Linked DNA regions of Roseimaritima multifibrata. The main gene of each other region encodes a partner of the protein of the gene in region 2 in a complex. Links are inferred from orthologs where the notes say so. Each region holds a gene or a part of one and is shown on either strand. Other genes may lie near its edges.

Region 1 (11,110 bases), 490 kb from region 2 along the record:
ACGAACCACAACTGGTGGTCTCTCCCCTAAACGCGACCATCCGCGATGGGGCCCGACTGCTGGCGTTTTCGATCCCCAAAGACCCCAAGCACGACCGCTGGCACTCGACGGTCATCAACGAGAGCCTAAACAGGATCCACAACCACCTTTGCGTCGCCCCCGAGGCCATTGGCTTAGAAACAGACGACGACGAATCGACGAAGATCACCCTAGCCGCCAGCCAAGAAGGCCTTTCGGCTATCATTCCTGACCACCGTAACCCCAGCAAATTCCGCCTGGTCCCTCTGCTGCCCGGAGCCACTGGCGACACGCCCGACAAACAGGGCGTTGGGGAAATCAAAACCGGAATGCTCAGCAATGGACAGCGCTTCGCTGCCACCATCGAACCGATGCACGGCACCGACGCCGTCGTCTACGAACTGGGGGACTTCTTCGCTGCGGCTTCCCCCAAAAGAACCGTCTTAACCGACCAGCTTCGCGGTGGGCACGCCCTAGCGGTCGCCGACATCGATGGCGACAAAAGTGACGAAATTATCGTCGGCTACCGCGAACCCAATCCGCAGGTCGGAATCGTCATGTTTGACCACCAGCCTGACGGAACCTGGACCGAACACCGAATCGGTTCCCAAGTCGCCTGCGAAGACTTGGTCGTCGCCGACGTAACGGGCGACGGCAAACTGGACATCATCGCAGGCGGCCGCGCAACAAGGAACGTTGTCCTGTATGTCAACCAAGGAAAATAACCCCGCCTCCACGCTGGAGCCAGCGGAACCAACAGACACTTACTCCGCTTGCGTGATCACCGGTGGATCCAGCGGTATCGGCAGAGCGATTGCCCTTCACGCCGCCCTGTCGGGATTCACCGACATCCTGATCCACTACCGCAGGAACCACCAAGGGGCAGCCGAAACCGTTGCGGCCCTCGAACAAACCGGAGCGACCGCCCAGTCGATCGCGATCGATCTAGCGGAACCAGACGCCCACCAGCGACTAGCGGATGCCGCCTGGAAATTCTCGCCAACAATCAGCGCTTGGTTCCACAACGCGGGAGTCGATGTTTTGACGGGCGACGCCAAAAAGGAGCCTTTCGAAACGAAACTGCAACGGCTCTGGCAAGTCGACGTCCATGCGACGATCTTGCTGGCGAGAGAAGTTGCCGACCGAATGCTCGCTCAACCCAAAACACCCGTGATCCCCAGCATGCTCTTCACCGGATGGGACCAAGCGACCGCCGGAATGGAAGGAGACGCCGGGCAAATGTTCGGCCCCACCAAAGCGGCGATCATGGCCTTCAGTCGATCATTGGCGCAAACGCTCGCACCCGAGATCCGTGTCAACTGCGTGGCACCTGGATGGATCCAAACCGCTTGGGGCGACAACGCGGATTCCGGCTGGCAACGCCGAGCCCAACAGCAATCGCTGATGCACCGCTGGGGAACCCCGGAAGATGTTGCCGCGATGGCAGTCCACCTGTGCAGCGCCAACTCAGGATTCATCACCGGCCAAATCGTCGAAGTGAACGGTGGCTGGAACCGCAAGCCCTCCTAGGCATTGCCCGCCCGGGCCACCCAATCGCTCCGTGCGGACCATCATGATACGATTGGCGACCACGTTTCTGCCTCGCGTTTCACAAGGGTTCCCCATGACCAACCGCTACCAAGATTTTGCAAAGATGATCGACCACTCGTTGCTGCAACCAACGATGACAGTCGACCAATTGGAAGCGGGGATTTCACTCGCCCTTGAGTACGACGTGGCAAGTGTGTGCATCATGCCTTACTACTTAAAACGTTGCGCGGAACGATTGGCGGGCAGCACCGTCAAAGCGTCTACCACGATCGGATTTCCGCATGGAGTCCAAACCACGCAAGTCAAACAGCGTGAAGCCGAACAAGCGATCTCTGACGGATGCGAAGAACTTGACTTCGTCGTCAATATTTCGAAGGTTTTAAGTGGGGATTGGGAATTCGTCTCGGCAGAAATCGAAGCGGTTACCAAGATCGCCCACGACGCGGGCCAAGCCGTGAAAATCATTTTCGAAAACTGCTACCTTGATGATGCACAGAAAATTCGCCTTTGCGAAATCTGCAACGACCTGAACGTCGACTGGGTAAAAACATCGACAGGCTTCGGAACCGGAGGGGCGACCCTTGAGGACCTAAAACTGATGCGCACCCACGCCAACGCAAACGTTCAAGTCAAGGCAGCAGGAGGCATCCGTGATTTCGAAGGCTTAAAAGCGGTCCGCGACCTGGGCGTCACTCGCTGCGGCGCCAGCCGAACGAAAGATATCCTGGACGCCTGTCGCACCGAACTAGGTCTCAGCCCAATCGCTTAGCAAGCGACGTGGATTTTATTACTGCGGGATTTCAATCGTAGCGGAACATTCAATGTCGCTCGGTTCTCCGAACCGAAAGCATTGCGGACGACCGCTTTCGGCTCGAGGGACGTGAAATTTGTAGGTGACGGTTTTAACCCTACCCATCCGAGTCTAAGTGCAGTGCTTTTAGCCCAGCAGGCGGCAGATACTTTCCGTTGACTTACGCCAACGGAAACCTAGCGTGCGCATCAAAGCCCAGCGGGCGACAGACAAGCGTGGTTCTGTCGCCCGCTGGGCTTTCCTTTTCGCGATACCCACTCCGGCGGCTGACGCCCAATGCCATCTACTCTGGCATCTGCGGGCGGTTTTCCTAGCGGATCGGCGCAAGCCGACCGGCAAATTCATTGTGTTTTCAATACGATTGCCGGACGGCTCGCGCCGTTCCGCTAAGAAAGTAGATGACATTGGACTGACGCCGCCGGCAAGCATCCGCCGCCCTCCGGGCTACGTGTTCACTCGGCCCCATGTAGACTTGTCAACGACTGCAACGCCTTCATTTATAGATTTTACGTCCCGCGCGAAGCGAAAATTTCAGACAGGCTGCGATGCAGGGCGGAACGGCTCTCAGCGTCCGAACAGTCGCACGGAGCTCAACGCCATCCTGCGTTTCGCTATTTTCGCGAAGCCGAGCCAGCGCAACTATCTCACGACGATTCTTCAGCGCAGCGATTAAAACGCAGACCGACGGTTCCCTCGACAGTTCCACTAACCGTTGGCGGCATTACTTTTACCAGGAACCAAGATCGACTTCGATCCTCCACGGGAAAGCAATGAGGCGACGGGACCACGATGAACTAACCCTTCGTCGTAAACGTTCACCCACCATTCAGCGGCCTCGGCATCGGTCCATGACGAAGCGGATTCGCACGCAGTCAACTGGGCGACGACCTCCCGAATGGTCTGCGGCCGATCCGCCATCTTCTTTTCCAAGCATTTCATCAGCAACCGCTCTAAATCAGCAGGAAGTGGTTTCCCAAGCCGTTCGCTGGGCAACATCGGATCGCTCCCCACTTGCAGCATGCAGATATCGACAGCAACCTTTGCGTCAAACAGCGGGCTACCGGTCAACAGGTAATACCCGACCGCGCCAAGCGAATAGATGTCCGATCGCCCATCCACGCCGGAGGCGTCCCGAATCGCTTCGGGCGACATGTATAGCGGAGTCCCCGTCAGGGATTCGACACGAGTCACCGCATGGGAGCTGACCGGAAGCGTTTCCTTAACAAGCCCAAAATCAACCACTTTCAGAAAATCGAATATCCCCGCAGGAGCGGACAACAACAGGTTCCCTGGTTTGATATCCCGGTGCACCAGTCCATGGTCATGAGCCTCCGCCAACGAACCACACACCTGCTTTAGGATCGATATCACCCGCCCGGGCGACTGGGGGCCGAAGGTTTCGACCAACTGCGTCAAATCCACCCCCTCCACCAACTCCATCACGTAAAAGAATGTGGAATCCGCGGTATGCCCGTAGTCGTAAACCTGAATCGTATTCGGATGCTTCAATTCACTCGTTCTTTGAACTTCCCGCTCAAAACGCCGAATCGATTTTGGGTCCGCTCCACTCGCCTCTAAAACCTTCACCGCAACGGGGCGGCGAAGCAACTGATGGCGTCCCCGGTAGACGGTCCCCATCCCACCGGTACCGATCTCTTCCAACAGTTCATAATTTCCAAGCCGGCGCAGGCGATGGGCCGCGGCATCAGCCTTCTGCTGCAAATGATAATTGAAGAGCGTCAGCCCCAGAAAGCCGCCGCCTACGGTCGCCAACAGCCCGACCAAAGAAAGGAAGGCAAGATTCAATTGCCGGAGTGGTTTATGGGCTTCCTCAACGTCCATTTTTGTGGCGATGCCGAACTGGAATTTCTCCAACCAGGTCCAAGCACCAACCACCGAAACACCGCGGTAGTCGTGATACCCCATGCCGTCGGCCCCGGTCCCGCCACGCGTCGCACTTTCGGCCATTTTGGTTAGCGACTGTTGATTTCGCGGCAGCGCGGCTTGCCCCCCCTTAACCAAATTCACCCCAGGATCCGCAAGCGTCACGTTCAATGCACAGCGAACGTTTGCGTCATGCGGCAGCAGCCCCGCTTCTCGCAACTGCTGAGTATTACGCACTCTGGAAATCAACACTCCCTGTCGATCGAAAGCAAACGTTTCGCCCGTCTGGCCTGCCTGAGAAATAGCCAGCACCTCACTGAAGCGGGCACATGGATCAAACACCAACGCCAGCAACCCTACGACCCGACCTTCGGCTTGAAGCGGAGCGGTCGCGGCCATCACCGCGTCCCCCTGCCGAATGATTACCCCCGACGACTCCTCACCACACGTCCACGGAAGCGAAAATGGAAGCGACACACCTGTATGCCGCTCATTCGCATTCTTCCAGGCAAAATCGGACAACTGAACCGAAACTCCGGCGTCAGTTTCCTCCGAAGAAAAAACGACTAGCTCGCTCCGATCCAGAACGAACCACCCCAAATGCTGTGACGCCGAGGGGAGCGACGAATGCATCTCATTCAGTCGTTCCGTCGCCGAATTCGCCTCCAACAAGACACGCCCCGCTGCAGAGGGTTGGCTCAGATGGGCCAACACAGACGTATGCGTTTCCAATTCTTTGGCCATCGCCCTCGCAATCGCCTGCTCTTCCTCCAACCAGATTTCGACCGCGCCCGCACTAGCATCACGGATCGCGCTCATCGCAACTTCAGAATTGCGATACGAAGAGCGTTTTACCAGACTTCCTACCCAAACCGCAAAAACCAGGCTCAGCAACACGCACACCGACGCCACCATCGGCAACGGCTGGAGCATCGCATTCCGCAACGAGAACCCACTCCTATTCGCAGTGCTCCCTTGCGGTCGGCTTATATGGTCAATAGGCACGTTAGATTTATGGAAAGTCGTAAGCTGGATTGTCCGGATCGAAATCGCTTTCGGTCAGACCTTCGTTAACACGGACATCTAAATAGGTATAAGATTCAAGCAAAGGCGGATCGCCCCCCTCTTCCGCAGAGGGCCAGCCAAATGCGGTATAGCGAAGCGGCAGCAGGCGTTCGGAATCAATCGCTATTTCAGCAAGCGAAAAATCATCCGGATCGCCATTCGGTTCAGCGTGTCGCACGCGGATTAGTTGGCACTCGCGATCTCCCACCCGATGACCGTCCGCAATCGTGACGGTCGCCGTAGCGGTCTTGAGATCGTGTTCGCCTCGTTCGATAAGTTTTTTGATAAGATTCGTCATTCCGATCTGAGTGATCGGATAGCGGTTCCCGGACATCGCCAGGAAACTGTCAGGTTTCAACCAAGCTCGGAGAAGATTCCAGCGCCCCCCTTTATGGGCCACCAGTTTTCCGTCGTTTTCATCTTCCACCCAGATAACCTCCTGCCCCTGGCTCTCGGCCGGCAAAAGGAAATGGAGGTAAACCCGCATAGGTCGTGTGACCTCACCTCCCTCTATACGCCGGGTTTGCAGTTTTAGTTCAATCGTTTGCTCGGGATGCAACCGATCGCCGATCCTTTCTTGCTTAACCATCGTGGCGGTGTAGTCGTCCACATTCTGTTCAAGTTCCACCAAGCCACGACGTGCCATCTGCAGAACTTCCTCCAGAGTGGCGGAACGTGAACGACCCACCAACGTTCCCGAATCATCCCCAGCGCTACCCAGAATCGGAGTCGGGGCGACCGGCGAAGGAACCACCGAAGGGGCGGTCATTCGCCCTAGCATGAAGAACACAAAAGCGATGATCGCTAACACCACGAAAAACCGCCAGAGTGGCTGAGCGGTCGATCCAGACGGAGACGGGCAGCTTTCGGGCATGGGATTCTCTAACGAAAAAGGACATCACTTTGAATGATCATTTGCCATCACCAACCGCAACGCAAAGCCTCCCTCGGCAACGGCCCCTGCCCCCATGTTAGCTCTCGCGAGCACTACAGATTTAACCGAAACTCGAATGTTTCCGCTAGACGAGCGTTCTTGGCGATGTTGGTGGAACCGGCTTCGCATCACAACCATTTGAGAATACGGAACGGCAGCCAACCCTAAAACCTGACAGTCCACCCAAATCACCTATCGCACGCCATTTTTGCAATTCCGCGTTAGAAGCCTGGTGCGGAACTAGGGTTTCATTGGTTTCGCAGCCGATTCCCCCTTGTTTTACGGGACACGGACGGATCACGGTTGACCCACTTTGCCCAAAGGCGTAACTTTAACGATGGAATTATCTCGCGCATTGGTAACAGCCTTCAACTGTCGTTGAAGGCGGCGTGGAAGAGTAAGAATCCGTAGCAAATCTCTGCCTTTTCGTTGCGCAAGGAAGCCTAGGTGGCCAGAGGGAAGTCCCCTCACCACGTGGATTTCATGCTGGCAACGCCCCAGCGTTCTTTGTCGGTAATTTTATATCGGCGTCCGTTGGTAAAGGCACAACAGGTGTGATCGATGAGTGCACTGGAACGAATCTGGGAGATCCTCGGCGTGGTCTTTGGGGGCCTGCTTGGATCGGTGGAGCGAGGGATTACCGCCATTTTTGGTTCGAGTAATGCTCGTCAAATCAATCGTTATTCCGAACAAGTTGAACGTATCAACGCGTTGGAAGACAAATATGCGGCCTTTACCGATGAGCAGCTTCGTGAACAAACCGAGCGTTTTCGGCAACGACTTCGCGACGGGGAAACGCTTGACGACTTGCTAGAGGATGCCTTTGCGGTTTGCCGCGAAGGGGGCAAACGCTTCCTTTCCATGCGTCATTACGACGTCCAACTGATCGGCGGCATGGTACTGCATGGTGGTGGGATCGGAGAAATGATTACCGGGGAAGGTAAAACCCTGGTCGCCACCCTGCCCGCTTACCTGAACGCTCTGGAGGCCAAAGGGGTTCACGTCATCACGGTCAATGACTACTTGGCTAGACGTGACATGGAGTGGATGGCACCGCTGTATATGAACCTGGGCCTGACGGTCGGGAACATCCAAAGCGGGATGAGCATCACCGAGAAGCAAGAGGCCTACTCCTGCGATATCACCTACGGGACCAACAACGAATTCGGATTCGATTACCTGCGGGACAACATGCGTCCGGCGGCTCGTAACGATAGTCGATTCCCGGTCGAACATCAGCAGAGCCAAGGGCCGCTGAACTACGCCATTATTGACGAAGTCGATAATATTCTGATCGACGAAGCGAGAACCCCGCTGATCATCAGCGGCCCTGCCGACCAAGACTTGGCAAAATATGCCGAAGCCGATCGCGTCGCACAGCAATTGCGCAAAGAAGAACACTTTGCCGTCGACGAAAAACAGCACAATGTGACCCTGACCGACGAAGGGATTCGCGAAGCGGAAAAACTGGCCGGCGTAGAAAGTTTCTACACCGCTGGCAACATGCAGTGGCCGCATCTGATCGACAACGCCCTCAAGGCTCGGTATCTGTACAAACTGGACGTCAATTATGTCGTCAAAGATAAACAGATCATCATCGTCGACGAATTCACCGGACGCTTGATGGAAGGTCGCCAGTGGTCCGATGGACTGCACCAAGCGGTCGAAGCCAAAGAAGGGGTGCCGATCAAGCAGGAAACACAAACCTTCGCCACCGTCACGCTGCAGAACTTCTTCAAGCTCTATCGCAAACTGTCCGGAATGACCGGAACGGCGATGACCGAGGCAAACGAGTTCTGGAAAATTTATGGGCTGGACGTTGTCGCCATCCCACCTCACCGCCCTCTTGAACGGATCGAACACCCCGACGTCATTTACATGACCGAAAAGGATAAGTTCAAAGCGCTTGCCGAAGACATCGAACGGACCAGCAAGTGGGACGTTCTGGTGCTGAAAGACGGCAACGAAATCTGGGGTGAAATCGATTCCGAAGATGACAACCAAATCTCGATTTTGCCTAAGGGAAAAAAGACCAAAGAGCAAATCGATCGATCGAAAGTGGTTTCCATCGAACACGCCAAACGACCAGTCCTGGTCGGTACCGTCTCGATCGAAAAAAGTGAAAAACTAAGCCACCTGCTCGAGCAGCGTGGAATCAAGCATCAGGTCCTGAACGCTAAACAACACGGCCGTGAAGCCGAAATTGTGGCTCAGGCTGGACGCTTAGGAGCTGTCACGATCGCTACGAACATGGCCGGTCGTGGTACCGACATTATTTTGGGTGGGAATCCCGAAACGATGGCCTGGTCGCAACTCCAGCACAAGTATCCGACGCGACTAGAGGTTCCGGACGAAGAATGGAAGCAATTGGTCGAAGAGATCGATGCCCGCGAAAACATGTCTCCTGAAGGGGAAATTGTTCGTAACATCGGTGGCCTGTCGGTGATGGGAACCGAGCGGCATGACTCCCGCCGAATCGACCTCCAGCTTCGCGGTCGTTGCGGACGCCAAGGGGACCCTGGTTCCAGCCGATTCTATCTGTCGTTGGAAGACGATTTGATGCGAATCTTCGCCGGTGACTTTGTCAAAAGCGTGTTCGAACGCCTGGGCATCGACGAAGGCGAAGCGATCGAATCCAAATTGGTGACTCGCCGAATCGAAGCGGCTCAGAAGAAGGTCGAAGAACGGAACTTTGAGATTCGAAAAAGCCTGCTGGAATATGACGAAGTCATGGACGAGCAGCGCAAGCGGGTCTACGGCTATCGCCAGAACATCCTGGATGGCCACAGCTGCCGCAAAATGCTGCTCGCACAAATTCGGCAACAGATCGAAAAGCACGTCGATGAAATCCTGGACGAAGATTACGGTTCAACCTCCTACGCCAACTGGGCAGGAGCTCAACTGAACTGTGTGTTGGAACCCAAGGACTTCCGCGGGCTCGATCCACAAACGGCGGATCAATACAGCCGGGAACAGGCCGAACGCGCAGCGGAAGCGGCGATCAACGAGGCATTGGAAGAAAACCTGCCTCGTGAAATGCAAGAATCCGAATGGAACTGGCAAGCGTTGGCGACCTGGGCGAACAAACGGTTCGGCACCAATTATCGCGATCACGATCTAAAGAATATGGAGCGTCCTGACCTGGTCGATCAACTGGTCCAGAACGCCTACGAAGCGATTGCCAAGGTTGACCTAAGCGAAGGCGAACCGTTCCTGGAAAGCGATTTTGGACTGCGACAGCTTTGCAGTTGGATCCGCTTCAAATTCGGGATCGAAGCGACTCCGGATGAACTGAAAGGGATTGAAGAACTTTCCGACGTTCAACAACTGCTGTTCGAACGCGCGGAGAAAGCCTACGCCACCAAAGAGGCTGAATACCCCATCCTGACCGGGCTCTCGACGTTTACCTACAAAGAAGGAAACTCGGTCATCCTTGACCGCGAGAAATTGGTCGCCTGGATCAAAGGACGCTTCGGCGTCGATGTCGACGTCAACGATCTGGAGATGAACCGCGAGAACCTGAAGAACCAGTTAATGGTTCACAGTATGCAGGACAACAAGGAATCGCAGGCCAAATACGAAGAAGCTCGCGGAAAGATCGAAGCCCTGTTTGGCGATGCCGACGAAGATACCAACGCGGTCCTTGCCGCCGGGGATCAGAAACTTCGTGAACTTGGCGAATGGCTTGCCAAAGAATTGAATTTCAATCCTCCGCCAGAAGATCTTGGCCGGATGAACAAGCAAGCCCTGTTGCTGGCAGCCGAGGGTGCCGTCGATGATCGCTTCTATCCCGAAATGCGAAAAATGGAACGGCAGGTTCTGCTGTCCATGGTTGACGGAGCCTGGAAAGATCACCTACTGGCGATGGACCATCTGCGAAGCAGCGTGCAGCTGAAAAGCTACGCCCAACTGGACCCCAAGGTCGAGTACAAACGCGAAGGGATGCGGATGTTTGAAGACATGTGGAGTTCGATCGGTGAACGAACCACCGACCTGATCTTCCGCATGGAATCCTTCAATGAAGACTTCATTCGAAGCACGTGGGTGAATGCGAACGCACACCAACCCGAAGTCACGACGGCGAATCTGTCCGAAAAAGAACAGACGCAGCAGCAGGCCGCGGACAATAGCGGGGACACCCCTCGCAAACCGGATCCGGTCCGCAACACGGAACCTCGAGTCGGACGCAACGACCCATGCCCATGCGGTAGCGGGAAAAAGTACAAAGCCTGCTGCATGCGAAAGATGGTCTAGCCGGCACGCCGGGTATTCCCGGAATACCCAACGCGTAAACGACAGCCGCTTGAACCAGAAGCAGCGTAATTTTGTAGCCTTTCGCTCCGCGAAAGTAGCTGCAAGAGGGCGTTCTTTCGCACGTCCCGAGCGAACGGCGACAAACACTAAACCGACCGCTCGGTGCATGCGGCGGGTTTCCTCATTCCCATGGAATGGCGGCCTAAAGATGAGGTCCACACGGACGTGAAAGAGCTTCGATGCTGCTAAACATTCTGTACAGCATGCTGCTAATAGCGGTTTCACCGCTGCTGCTCTATCGCGTCTGCCGGTACGGAAAATACCGACACGGCTGGCCCGCCAAACTTTGGGGAGCGACCGGCCTTCCTCCCAGTGAACGGCGTCGATTGTGGCTGCACGCAGTAAGCGTCGGCGAAATCAATCTACTGCGTGGATTGGTTCAGAAAATCGAAGCACGCCACCCCGACCTGCCAATTGTTGTCAGTTCGACCACCGCGACCGGATTTGAACTCGCTAAGCAACATTTCGGTAAAGACCGCGTCTTCTACTGCCCGCTCGACTTCACCTGGGCGGTCCGTCGTGCGATCCGCGAA
Region 2 (9,705 bases):
CGATCGAAGTCCAGCCGAATGAACCGCTGCGAACCAGCCGCATGATGTCGCTGCTAAACCGTTATCTCGATCCTCAGACCGTCGTCATCGCGGACGTGGGGGACTGTTTGTTTGCGGCAACGGAACTGGTAACCCATGATCGAGGTGAATTTCTTAGCCCCGCCTATTACACGTCGATGGGGTTTGGAATCCCTGCCGGCTTGGGGGCAGCGGTCGCGAAGAGCGACCATCGAATTGTGATTCTGGTTGGCGACGGCGCCTTTCAGATGACCGGCCAAGAAATGTCGACTCTGATTCGGATGGGCGCTGCCCCGATTGTGATCCTGTTGGATAACCATGGGTACGGAACCGAACGGTACCTGCACCCAGGTGAATGGAAGTACAACGAAATTCAACCTTGGAATTACGCTCGGTTACCAGAGATCTACGGAGGTGCCCGAGGGACGCTTTGCACGACGGAAAAAGAATTCGAATCCGCCTTGACCGTCGCATGGGATGATCGCTCGAAGTTGCATTTGCTTCAGTGTCGGCTGGCAGAGAACGACGCAAGTGAGACGCTGAAAAATATCGCGGCCCGAATGGGAGAGCGAGTCGGTTAAGGAGAGAGGATCCCGTGCAAATCGAACCGGCAGAACTTACGTCGCTGCGAATGCACCAGCGAGAAAGGGGGGCTGAGGATTCGAAAGCTGCGGCAGATTTCTGGCCAGGCTACACGTCGGTAATGCGCCGGCGAACGGTTGGGGCTGGGCTAGGTGGTGTTTGACGCGTTTCAGTTGCTGGAGTATTGACGTTGAAATGAGGCGCCGGGACCGTGGGCGCTGGTGCCTGCCGAGTCGCTGCGCCATCCATGTCTCCCAGGTATTCTTCGCGGACTTGCGGATGGCGTTTGACTTCATCCGGACTGCCGTCGATCAATACCTGTCCTTTGCTGATCACATAACAGCGATCGACGGTTCCCAAGATTTCGCGAGCCGCATGGTCGGTGATTAAAACGGCAATCCCGGCGTCTCTTAATTGGTGGATCACGCCTTGGATCGATTGCACCGTTACCGGATCGATTCCCGCAAAGGGTTCGTCCAGCATCACGATCCGTGGTTGTGATACCAGGCAACGGGCAATTTCTAATCGTCGTCGTTCTCCACCGGATAGCCCGGACGCCCGGCTCCGGCGGATGTGGGTGATGTTGAACTCTTCCAGCAGCTGATCGGTCCGCATGTTGCGTTCTTTGCGGCCGACGCCCAGCAGTTCGAACAGCGATGAAATGTTTTGCTCGACGGTCAATTTGCGAAAGACGCTGGGTTCCTGTGGCAGGTATCCCATGGCTCCGTCGCGGGCTCGCCGGAACATCGGCCAGTCGGTGACGTCTTGGCCGCTTAGAAATACGCGTCCACGGTCCGGTTCGACCATGCCACAAATCATCCGGAAGCTTGTCGATTTACCCGCCCCGTTGGGCCCCAGTAAACCAACAATCTCCGCTTCGCCGACGTGCAAACTAACGCCATCGACAACGCGCCGGCGGCCATATGTTTTTTGTAAATTGACTGCTTGAAGAATCGGTTCGTGCATCCTGCTTTACCTTACTTATCGAATCAATTTGATCCGTTTGACATTCGGAGTAAACGGGACAGGGCGGTTCCAAGGATGGGGCCAGAAGACCAGCAACGCTTTGCCGACCAATAGATCACGTGGCACAAAGTGGCTTCTGGCAAATTTATAAGCGTCTTCATCGGGGACCGGTGGGAATTGATAGGAGACCCAGCTGCGGGCGTCTTTGCTTTCCGGGCTGTTGTCGCCCATCGGAAAGAACTGATCGGCCTCTAGTTCGAATTCGATGATCCGCCGTTGGCTGAACAGATTGGTTTCGGCCCACAATTGTGGTTCGTCCATAATGCGATGGATTTGATTTGTGCTCGGCGAGCTTTCATAGTCGTTCATCTTCATGCCACCACGACTGGCGATGTAGTACTGGTCGCGGTACAGCCGAAATCCGTCGACCGTGGCGGTTCCCCCGGCAACGGCGATTCCGACAGGGGCTGCGTCTAGTGGATCGGCGGAAGATGTGTGGGGACGGTCTTCGAAGGAGCTGCCATAAGTGGCTGGGTCAAAGGTCGCCAAGCGATCAAATTCAATGGAAGAACCATCGACCCAAAGACGTAGCTGATTGTCGATGTTGGAAAACCGCAAAGTGTGGCTCTGCCCTGCGAGGACGGATGTGGTCGCTGTGCGATTTTTTTCCCCATCGTCGAATGTATAGGGTTCGCTACCATCAATCGAAAGGGTCGCGGTTCCCGAGGTTAGATCGATTGTGCATCGATAATGAACGCCCGCTTCGACGATCTGTAAGACCGCTTCTTTGACATTCGCATCCGTTTCCAAATCGACTTCAAACGTCAGGTCGCCAACCCAGTGCAGTCCGCCTCTCAATAGACCGTTATCTGACGAACCGCGAGGAAGCACCCCGTCGCTGTAACCTAAACTGAAACCGTTGGGCCCGCGGACTTCGCCACGATTGGCGGTAACGTAAGAATCGTATTGATAGAAATCGGTGATCGCTGTGCTGTGATATGGGGAACCGGTAATTTCCCCGCCATCATCTAGTTGGGCTCTCTGTACATCGGACAGGACGTTGTGGAAGTATCGCAACCACTCCAGTTTGTCATTCGCCTGTACCGTTGCCGTCAGGCCCTCTTTCGATTGCTCGATCTGCCACGAATCGGTTGGTGGTTCGGTCGCATCCAGACGCCATGGTTGCAGGCGACTAGGGAAGCCTGCCTCTAACAAGTCGGTCGCCTGGTAGGCCGAATCGTAAACGATATGAGCCGTTGGCATCACCTTGTAGTCTGGTTTCCGAGCGATCGAGAAAACATCCGAGCCCAGTGGACGGGTATAGATGTCGCCGCGGTCGACTCGCAATGTTTCTTCAGGAAGACCAACCAGTCGTTTGATGTAGTTCTGTTTTGGGTTGCCCGGATATTTGAAAACGATCACATCCCATCGTTTCGGCTCTTGGATCGCGTACGCAAACTTACTAACCAAAATTCGGTCGCCGCTAAAAGTGGCATCATTTGCTTCGGCTTGAAGGCTGAGGATGTTCTGTTTCCGACAGATCGGGCAACGTCCGGCGACAACATCTTGGGAATGGCCCATTTGCCCGCCGTAGGTTTGTGGATCCAGGTTTTCGACACTAGCGCCAACCCGGAAATTGTATCCACACTCTTCGCAGAAAAGGTCTTTATGGGCTCCCATCAGGGTCGGAGCCATCGAACCGGTGGGAATCACAAACGCTTCCGCTACGAAGCCGCGAAAGAGCAACGCCAGGATAATGGCGACGCAAACCGATTCGACCGATTCGCGGAGCCCGGCAACGGAACGCTGGTAGCGCTTTTGTGCTGCTTGATCGGTTGCGTCTCCAGCAGTCGACTTCGAGCCGGATTTCGTAGAAGTTGCCATGACAAAACTAAATAATGAAAGGTTAGGGGGAATTGGAAGTTTAGTAAGTTCCCCCAGCGAGCGATACGCCGAAAGAGCTCGATCACGGTCGGTGACCGCGAGACCGGAAAGCGGTGTGGAACCCTTTCCTTTTCTCGCATCGAGGCAAAACCTCCTGAACGGAAATTCCCGTCCGTGCTCGACTATCTCCTGCACAGCCATTCGTAAGTTGCAGATCACATGTTCTTGCGATATTTCGCAAAGCGGGCGATCCATGCGTTGGTTTTGATCAGGTCCCGATTCCGGTCGCAGAGTGCCCCCCACGAGGGGATTTCCGGCCAAGCATCGGTGAACTAACAGGTTCTACCCATGAATGGATTCGATCGCGCGGAAGAAATCTTGGACATTTGCGAAATCTCGATAGACGCTAGCGAACCGAACGTAGGCGACTTCGTCGATCGGCCGCAGCCGGCGGAGGGTGATTTCCCCGATCTCCTGACAGAGGATTTCCTGGGAATTGCGCAGAAGGACCTCGCTCTCGATTTCCTCCACCACCAATTCGATACGCTCGGTGCTGACGGGCCGTTTCCAGCAAGCCCTTTCGATCCCGCGACGGATCTTTTCCCGATCGAACGGCTGCCGGCTCTCGTCCCGTTTGACGACGCGTAGGCTTAGTTCTTCCAGCCGTTCGTAGGTCGTGAACCGTCGATGGCAGGAACCACAGCTCCGGCGTCGCCGGATCATGAATCCATCTTCCATCGCCCGGGTATCGATAACCCGGTCGTTGTCACGTTTACAGAAAGGACATCTCATCGATCAATCCTCATTGCGATTGTCGCTTTGGATCGACGGAGGAATGGGTAATGTGCCCTCGGATTTGAGCGGTTACTTCTACTGGAGAGAGTGTCCCGTCGATGGTCCGCAGGATCCCGTGCCGTTCGTAGTAATCAAGCAGCGGGGAAGTCGTGGTACGAAAAATATTCAGGCGAGCCGAGATGGCGTCCGCGTTGTCATCCGCTCGGCATTCGATCGTCGCCCGCTTAAGCAGTCGTTTGACCAGCTCTTCCTGGGGACATTGCAGATAAAGGACTAGATCGATTGCGTCGTCTAGTTCCTGCAAGTGTTCGTCCAACAACTGAGCCTGAGGAATGGTTCTGGGGAAGCCATCGAATAGACAACCCTTTCGGCAGTCTCGATCACGCAGTCGCTGCTTGACCATTCGCATCACAAGATAGTCGGGGGCAAGATTCCCGCCGTCGATGTAACCAGCGATTTGCCGGCCAAGAGCCGAACCTTGCTGTAGAGTCTCCCGCAGCATCTCTCCAGTCGAGAGATGCGGGATCTGGAGGAACCGGATCAAGCGATCACATTGGGTCCCTTTACCAGCACCCGGCGGTCCGATGAAAACAATCCGCATCACGTACTTTTGAAGCCGAGGTTGTTAATACCGGATCGCCGTCGCCTAAAAGCATTCTAGCTTTCAAGCATGCCACGATAGTTTCGCATCACCAAGTGACTGTCGATCTTCTGGATCAAGTCAAACGCCACACTAACAGCGATCAGCAGTCCAGTACCGCCATAAAAACCGGCGATCGAATAAGGCACCCCAAGGGAAGCGTAGACGATCGTGGGGACGATTGCGACAATCGCGAGGAAGGCCGCTCCGACGTAAGTGATTCGAACCATCACCCGTTCCAGGTGATCGGTCGTGCGTTTCCCGGGACGATACCCAGGAATGAACGTTCCACTCTCCTTCAACTGGTCAGACATTTCCTTCGGATTGAAGGTGATCGCCGTCCAGAAGTAGCAGAAGAAGAAGATCAGCAGAATGTAAAGCATGTTGTAGAAGTAAGACGTTCCGTCGCTCAGCGTTGTGCTGGCACGAAGCATCATTTCACTGGTTCCACCCTCAAACCTAGCCGCCAAGAAACCCAACATCACACCGGGGATCATCAGAAGGCTACTGGCGAAAATGATCGGCATCACGCCGGCTTGGTTGATTCGAAGTGGAAGGAACTGTTTGGTTCCGCCGTAGACGCGGCGTCCACGGGTGAACTTCGCACTTTGAGTTGGGATTCGTCGCTGTCCCAAGGTGATAAAGACCACCCCGAAGACAACACTCACGAACAGGACAACGAGGATGATCAATGTTTCGACACCGATCGTTCCACTGCCAAGTCCAACCAAGTTGTATTCCATATTTCCGATCAGCTCGTAAAGCGCGATCGGCATCTGAGCAAGAATCCCGGCCATGATCAACAAACTGATCCCATTGCCGATCCCGTACTCGTCGATTTGTTCTCCAAGCCACATCAGGAAGACCGTGCCGCAGGTCATCACAAGGACCGCGACGACTTGCCAACCTATGCCTAGACTGCCGTTGACCAGGAAGTCCGGATCGATTCGATCCCCTCCGACCAACATCAGGCTGAGGTAGAGGTAGCTTTGCACCAAACAGATGATCACTGTTAGGTAACGAGTGTATTCGTTCAGCTTTTTCCGTCCCGCTTCGCCTTCTTTCTTCAGTTCTTCGAGAGGTTTCCAGACGCTACCTAGCAGTTGGAAAATAATCGAAGCCGAGATATAGGGCATAATGCCCAGGCCGAAGATCGTTGCGTTACGCAAGTCACTGGCGGCGAAGATACTGACTTTTTCAAAGAAGTCCGCTGCCCCGCCACTAGGTTCCGCGCCATCCGAAGCGGCGATCATTGGGAGAGGGATGTGAAAACCGATCCGATAAATGGCAAGCAAACCAAGCGTCAGCAAGATTTTGCGTCGCAATTCAGGGATTGACCACATGATGCGAAGCTTTTCGATCATCGCAAGTTGTCCATTCGTCCGACGGGAGGACTGTCGCAGCGATCAAGCTACGTGTGAATTATGAATTACAAAAAAAGGCGACCGCCATCGGTCGCCAACAATTTACTGTTTTTCAGCAAACGAAGCGAGACGAGTTAGGCTTGCTTTTGTTCTTCAGCAAGAGCCGCAACACGTTCTTTCGGAGTTCGCTTCGGGGCGATCCGGTTAACGGTACCGCCGGCAGCCTTGATCTTTTCTTCAGCCTGCTTGCTGAAGCGATGGGCAGTCACGGTAAGTTTCTTGGTCAGTTCGCCTTCGCCCAGGATTTTGACTTCGTCAAAAGTTCCTTTAGCGATGTGCTTTTCAGCTAGCAATTCGATGGTGACTTCTGCACCTTCGTCGAACGATTTGTCCAAGTCGCCAACATTGACTGCAAAGACTTCAACGCCCCATTTATTGTTGAATCCACGCTTTGGGATTCGACGAATCATGGGCATGGCACCCCCCTGGAAAATTGGATTCCGGGAGTAACCACTGCGGCTCTTGTGACCCTTGTGTCCACGAGCGGCTGTTTTGCCCGTACCGGACCCAGGTCCACGACCAATTCGTTTGCGCGGTTTGTGCTTCAGAATACCGCGATGGACGTCTTCAAGATTCATTGGATTGTCTTTGGCTTACAAATCTAAAATGGGAACGGGCAATCGCCTAGGCGGATTGTACCGGCGCGGCAGCTTTAACGGGAGCCGACGAGGTTTCGCCTCGAAGCTCATCCGGATCCAGTCCACGCAAAGCAGCAACTTCATCGCGGGTTCGCAATTTGCTGAGTGCATCAATGGTCGCTTTGACCAGAGTGACAGGATTGTTGGTGCCGTAGCTTTTGGTCAAAATGTCGTGGATGCCGCATGCTTCGCAAACCGAACGAACGGCTTGTCCAGCAATGATACCGGTACCAGCACCGGCAGGGATCAACAAAACCTTGGCAGCTCCGAAACGTCCCCAAACTTGGTGAGGGATCGAACCCTCAACAACAGGAACGTTGATCAGACTGCGGCTGGCTTGCTTCTGGCCTTTTTGGACGCTTGGTGGAACTTCGTTGGCTTTACCGTAGCCCCAGCCCACGCGACCTTTGCCATCACCGACGACGACCATTGCTGCGAAACTAAAACGGCGACCACCTTTAACAACGGCGGCACAGCGTTTGATTTTCACAACGCGGTCAAGCAATTCGCCTGGTTGGTTTGATTGCGACACGATCGACTCAAATGTTTGTTGGAGATTGGCTTGTTAGAACTGCAAACCAGCTTCGCGAGCTGCATCCGCAAAGGCTTTCACACGACCGTGGTAACGGTTGTGTCCGCGGTCAAGCCGCACTGATTTAATTCCTGCTGCAATCGCTTTTTCAGCGACAGCTTTCCCGACAGCAGCAGCGGCGTCGCAGTTTCCACCGTAAGGACTTGCGTCCCGGCCGGCTTGATCACGAGTGCTGGCAGCGACCAAGGTCTTGCCTGCGGTATCGTCGATCAATTGACATGCGAAGTGCTTCAAGCTGCGTTCGACCGACATACGCGGCGAATCGGCAGTGCCACGCAACTTGTTACGAGTGTGGCGACGTCGACGTAGCCGACGTTCGTTTAATTTCTTTTGTTTATCCATCGTCTTATCTCGCAGCGAACCGGTTGAATGATCCGTTCTTATTAGGTGCGGGTTACTTACCGGCTGCCTTACCTGGTTTCAGTTTGATTTGTTCGCCTTGGTAACGAACGCCTTTGCCCTTGTAGGGTTCAGGTTTTCGCAGCGAGCGAACTTCTGCGGCAAACTGGCCAACCTGTTGTTTGTCACAGCCGCGAACCACCACGTGGGTTTGATCGGGGCAGGTCACGTCAAGGTGGCCAGGAATCTTCTTGTGCAGTTCGTTAGCATACCCAACTCGCAGCTGAAGGGTATCCCCCGAGATTGCTGCCAGGTAACCGACGCCTACGATTTCCAATTTCTTTTCGTAGCCCTCGGTGACACCGATGAGCATGTTTTGGACCAGAGTTCTAGTCAGTCCGTGGAAGGCACCCGCTTCGCGGGTTTCCGATTCACGGACGACGTTGACCTGGTTGGTTTCGCTGTCAACGTTGACCGAAACTTCGGGTCGGTGTACGTATTCCAGCTTACCCTTCGGTCCTTCAACATTAATCGTGCGCCCTTCGACGGAGATACTTGCTCCGTTGGGAATAGCGACAGGTTTTTTACCTAAACGACTCATAACAACTGCAAAGGTTTATAAGGATGAAGGAGGTCAGTTGAACGATGAACCCATTGGGATTTGCTTAAGCCACTTCGGCCAAGACTTCACCACCAACGTTATCGCGTCGAGCTTCGCGATCGCTCATGACACCACGACTGGTGCTAATGATGCGGATCCCTAGGCCACCCAGGACGGGCTTAAGCTCACGACTGCCGGAATACAACCGACGGCCTGGTTTACTAACGCGTTTGATCGTTTGGATCACGCGTTCACCATTGGGCCCATATTTTAATTCTATTCGCAGGATATTAGCCGGCGACTCTTCGACATCCTTCCAGTCCCAGATGAAACCTTCGCGTTTAAGCACGTCGGCGACACCTCGTTTTACACGACTGGTCGGAATATCCACAAAGCGTCGTTCTACGCGAACGGCGTTGCGGATTCGGGTTAACATGTCTGCAATCGGGTCGGTCATCATGGTATAAGTTCCCCTACCAGCTGCTCTTACGGACGCCTGGAATTAAACCCCGGTCGGCCAACTGGCGAAAGCAAATCCGGCAGAGGCCGAACTTGCGATACACTGATCGCGGACGTCCACAAAGGTTACAACGGTTTTCACGACGAGAGGAAAACTTCGGTTCTCGTTTCGCCTTGGCGACTTTTGATTTGCTGGCCACTGGGCGGCTACCTATCGGTTTCGTATCAAATGATTGGCGGTAAACTACGCTGCGGAGCCTTTAGGCTTCGCTTCGCGGAACGGCATCCCGAGGGCACGCAACAATTCGCGGCCGTGCTCATTGGTCGTCGCTGAGGTGACGACCGTGATGTTCATTCCTTGAGGCCGGGTGAATTTATCCGGATTCAATTCTGGAAAGACCAACTGCTCAAGCAAGCCCATGCTGTAATTGCCACGGCCGTCAAAAGCGTTTGGATTCACTCCGCGAAAGTCACGAACTCGTGGCAGTACGACAGAGATCAAACGGTCCATGAATTCGTACATCCGTGAACGACGAAGAGTTGTCATACAACCGATCGGCATACCTTCACGAAGGCGGAAATTCGAAATCGACTTACGGGACAAAGTAAAGACTGGTTTCTGACCAGCGATCTCTGTCATCGCTTCGTAAGCGAGGTCCAAGTGCTTCTTATCTCCCACAGCGGAACCGACACCCATATTAATGGTGACTTTTTCCAAGCGGGGAATCTGATGCGAATTCTGGAACGCAAATTGTTCTTGAAGAGCG

What was found.
Region 1: the proteins of secY (region 2) and secA are in contact, whole or in part, in a crystal structure (PDB 3DIN), measured with the Thermotoga maritima proteins. The link is inferred for Roseimaritima multifibrata from one-to-one orthologs. Residues at the interface, in WP_004081795.1 of Thermotoga maritima: Glu108, Gly109, Glu110, Glu111, Ala236, Glu237, Arg238, Arg239, Ile240, Thr241, Ile242, Gln243, Tyr244, Ala245, Arg246, Arg247, Val248, Thr249, Gly250, Arg251, Arg252, Val253, Tyr254, Gly256, Ala257, Ser258, Thr259, Tyr260, Leu261, Pro262; in WP_004082002.1 of Thermotoga maritima: Glu261, Ala262, Arg263, Lys300, Ala301, Arg302, Thr303, Ile304, Ile305, Leu323, Tyr324, Asp325, Pro326, Val329, Ser330, Tyr333, Ile336, Lys340, Phe345, Val349, Glu363, Phe364, Tyr374, Ser375, Gly376, Gly377, Glu393, Ile395, Thr482, Ser483.

Annotation. Positions count from the first base shown.
Region 1 is NZ_CP036262.1:2,671,676-2,682,785, reverse strand. Bases 6,460-10,717 are described here. They hold secA (preprotein translocase subunit SecA), read left to right. Parts: upstream 6,460-6,824; coding sequence 6,825-10,517; downstream 10,518-10,717. In the rest of the region: FF011L_RS09850 (FG-GAP repeat domain-containing protein), read left to right, coding at 1-743; FF011L_RS09845 (SDR family NAD(P)-dependent oxidoreductase), read left to right, coding at 724-1,548; deoC (deoxyribose-phosphate aldolase), read left to right, coding at 1,643-2,338; FF011L_RS09835 (hypothetical protein), read left to right, coding at 2,562-3,053; FF011L_RS09830 (serine/threonine protein kinase), read right to left, coding at 3,086-5,197; FF011L_RS09825 (DUF1571 domain-containing protein), read right to left, coding at 5,277-6,203; FF011L_RS09815 (3-deoxy-D-manno-octulosonic acid transferase), read left to right, coding at 10,757-11,110. UniProt on the Escherichia coli protein: Required for protein export, interacts with the SecYEG preprotein conducting channel.
Region 2 is NZ_CP036262.1:2,181,305-2,191,009, forward strand. The notes cover bases 4,077-6,929. They hold secY (preprotein translocase subunit SecY), read right to left. Parts: upstream 6,250-6,929; coding sequence 4,903-6,249; downstream 4,077-4,902. Other genes in these bases: nrdR (transcriptional regulator NrdR), read right to left, coding at 4,077-4,242; FF011L_RS07975 (adenylate kinase), read right to left, coding at 4,253-4,846; rplO (50S ribosomal protein L15), read right to left, coding at 6,384-6,887. In the rest of the region: FF011L_RS07955 (alpha-keto acid decarboxylase family protein), read left to right, coding at 1-599; lptB (LPS export ABC transporter ATP-binding protein), read right to left, coding at 709-1,566; lepB (signal peptidase I), read right to left, coding at 1,582-3,450; more of nrdR, read right to left, coding at 3,793-4,076; rpsE (30S ribosomal protein S5), read right to left, coding at 6,934-7,479; rplR (50S ribosomal protein L18), read right to left, coding at 7,513-7,881; rplF (50S ribosomal protein L6), read right to left, coding at 7,934-8,479; rpsH (30S ribosomal protein S8), read right to left, coding at 8,544-8,939; FF011L_RS08010 (type Z 30S ribosomal protein S14), read right to left, coding at 8,953-9,138; rplE (50S ribosomal protein L5), read right to left, coding at 9,183-9,705. UniProt on the Escherichia coli protein: The central subunit of the protein translocation channel SecYEG. Consists of two halves formed by TMs 1-5 and 6-10.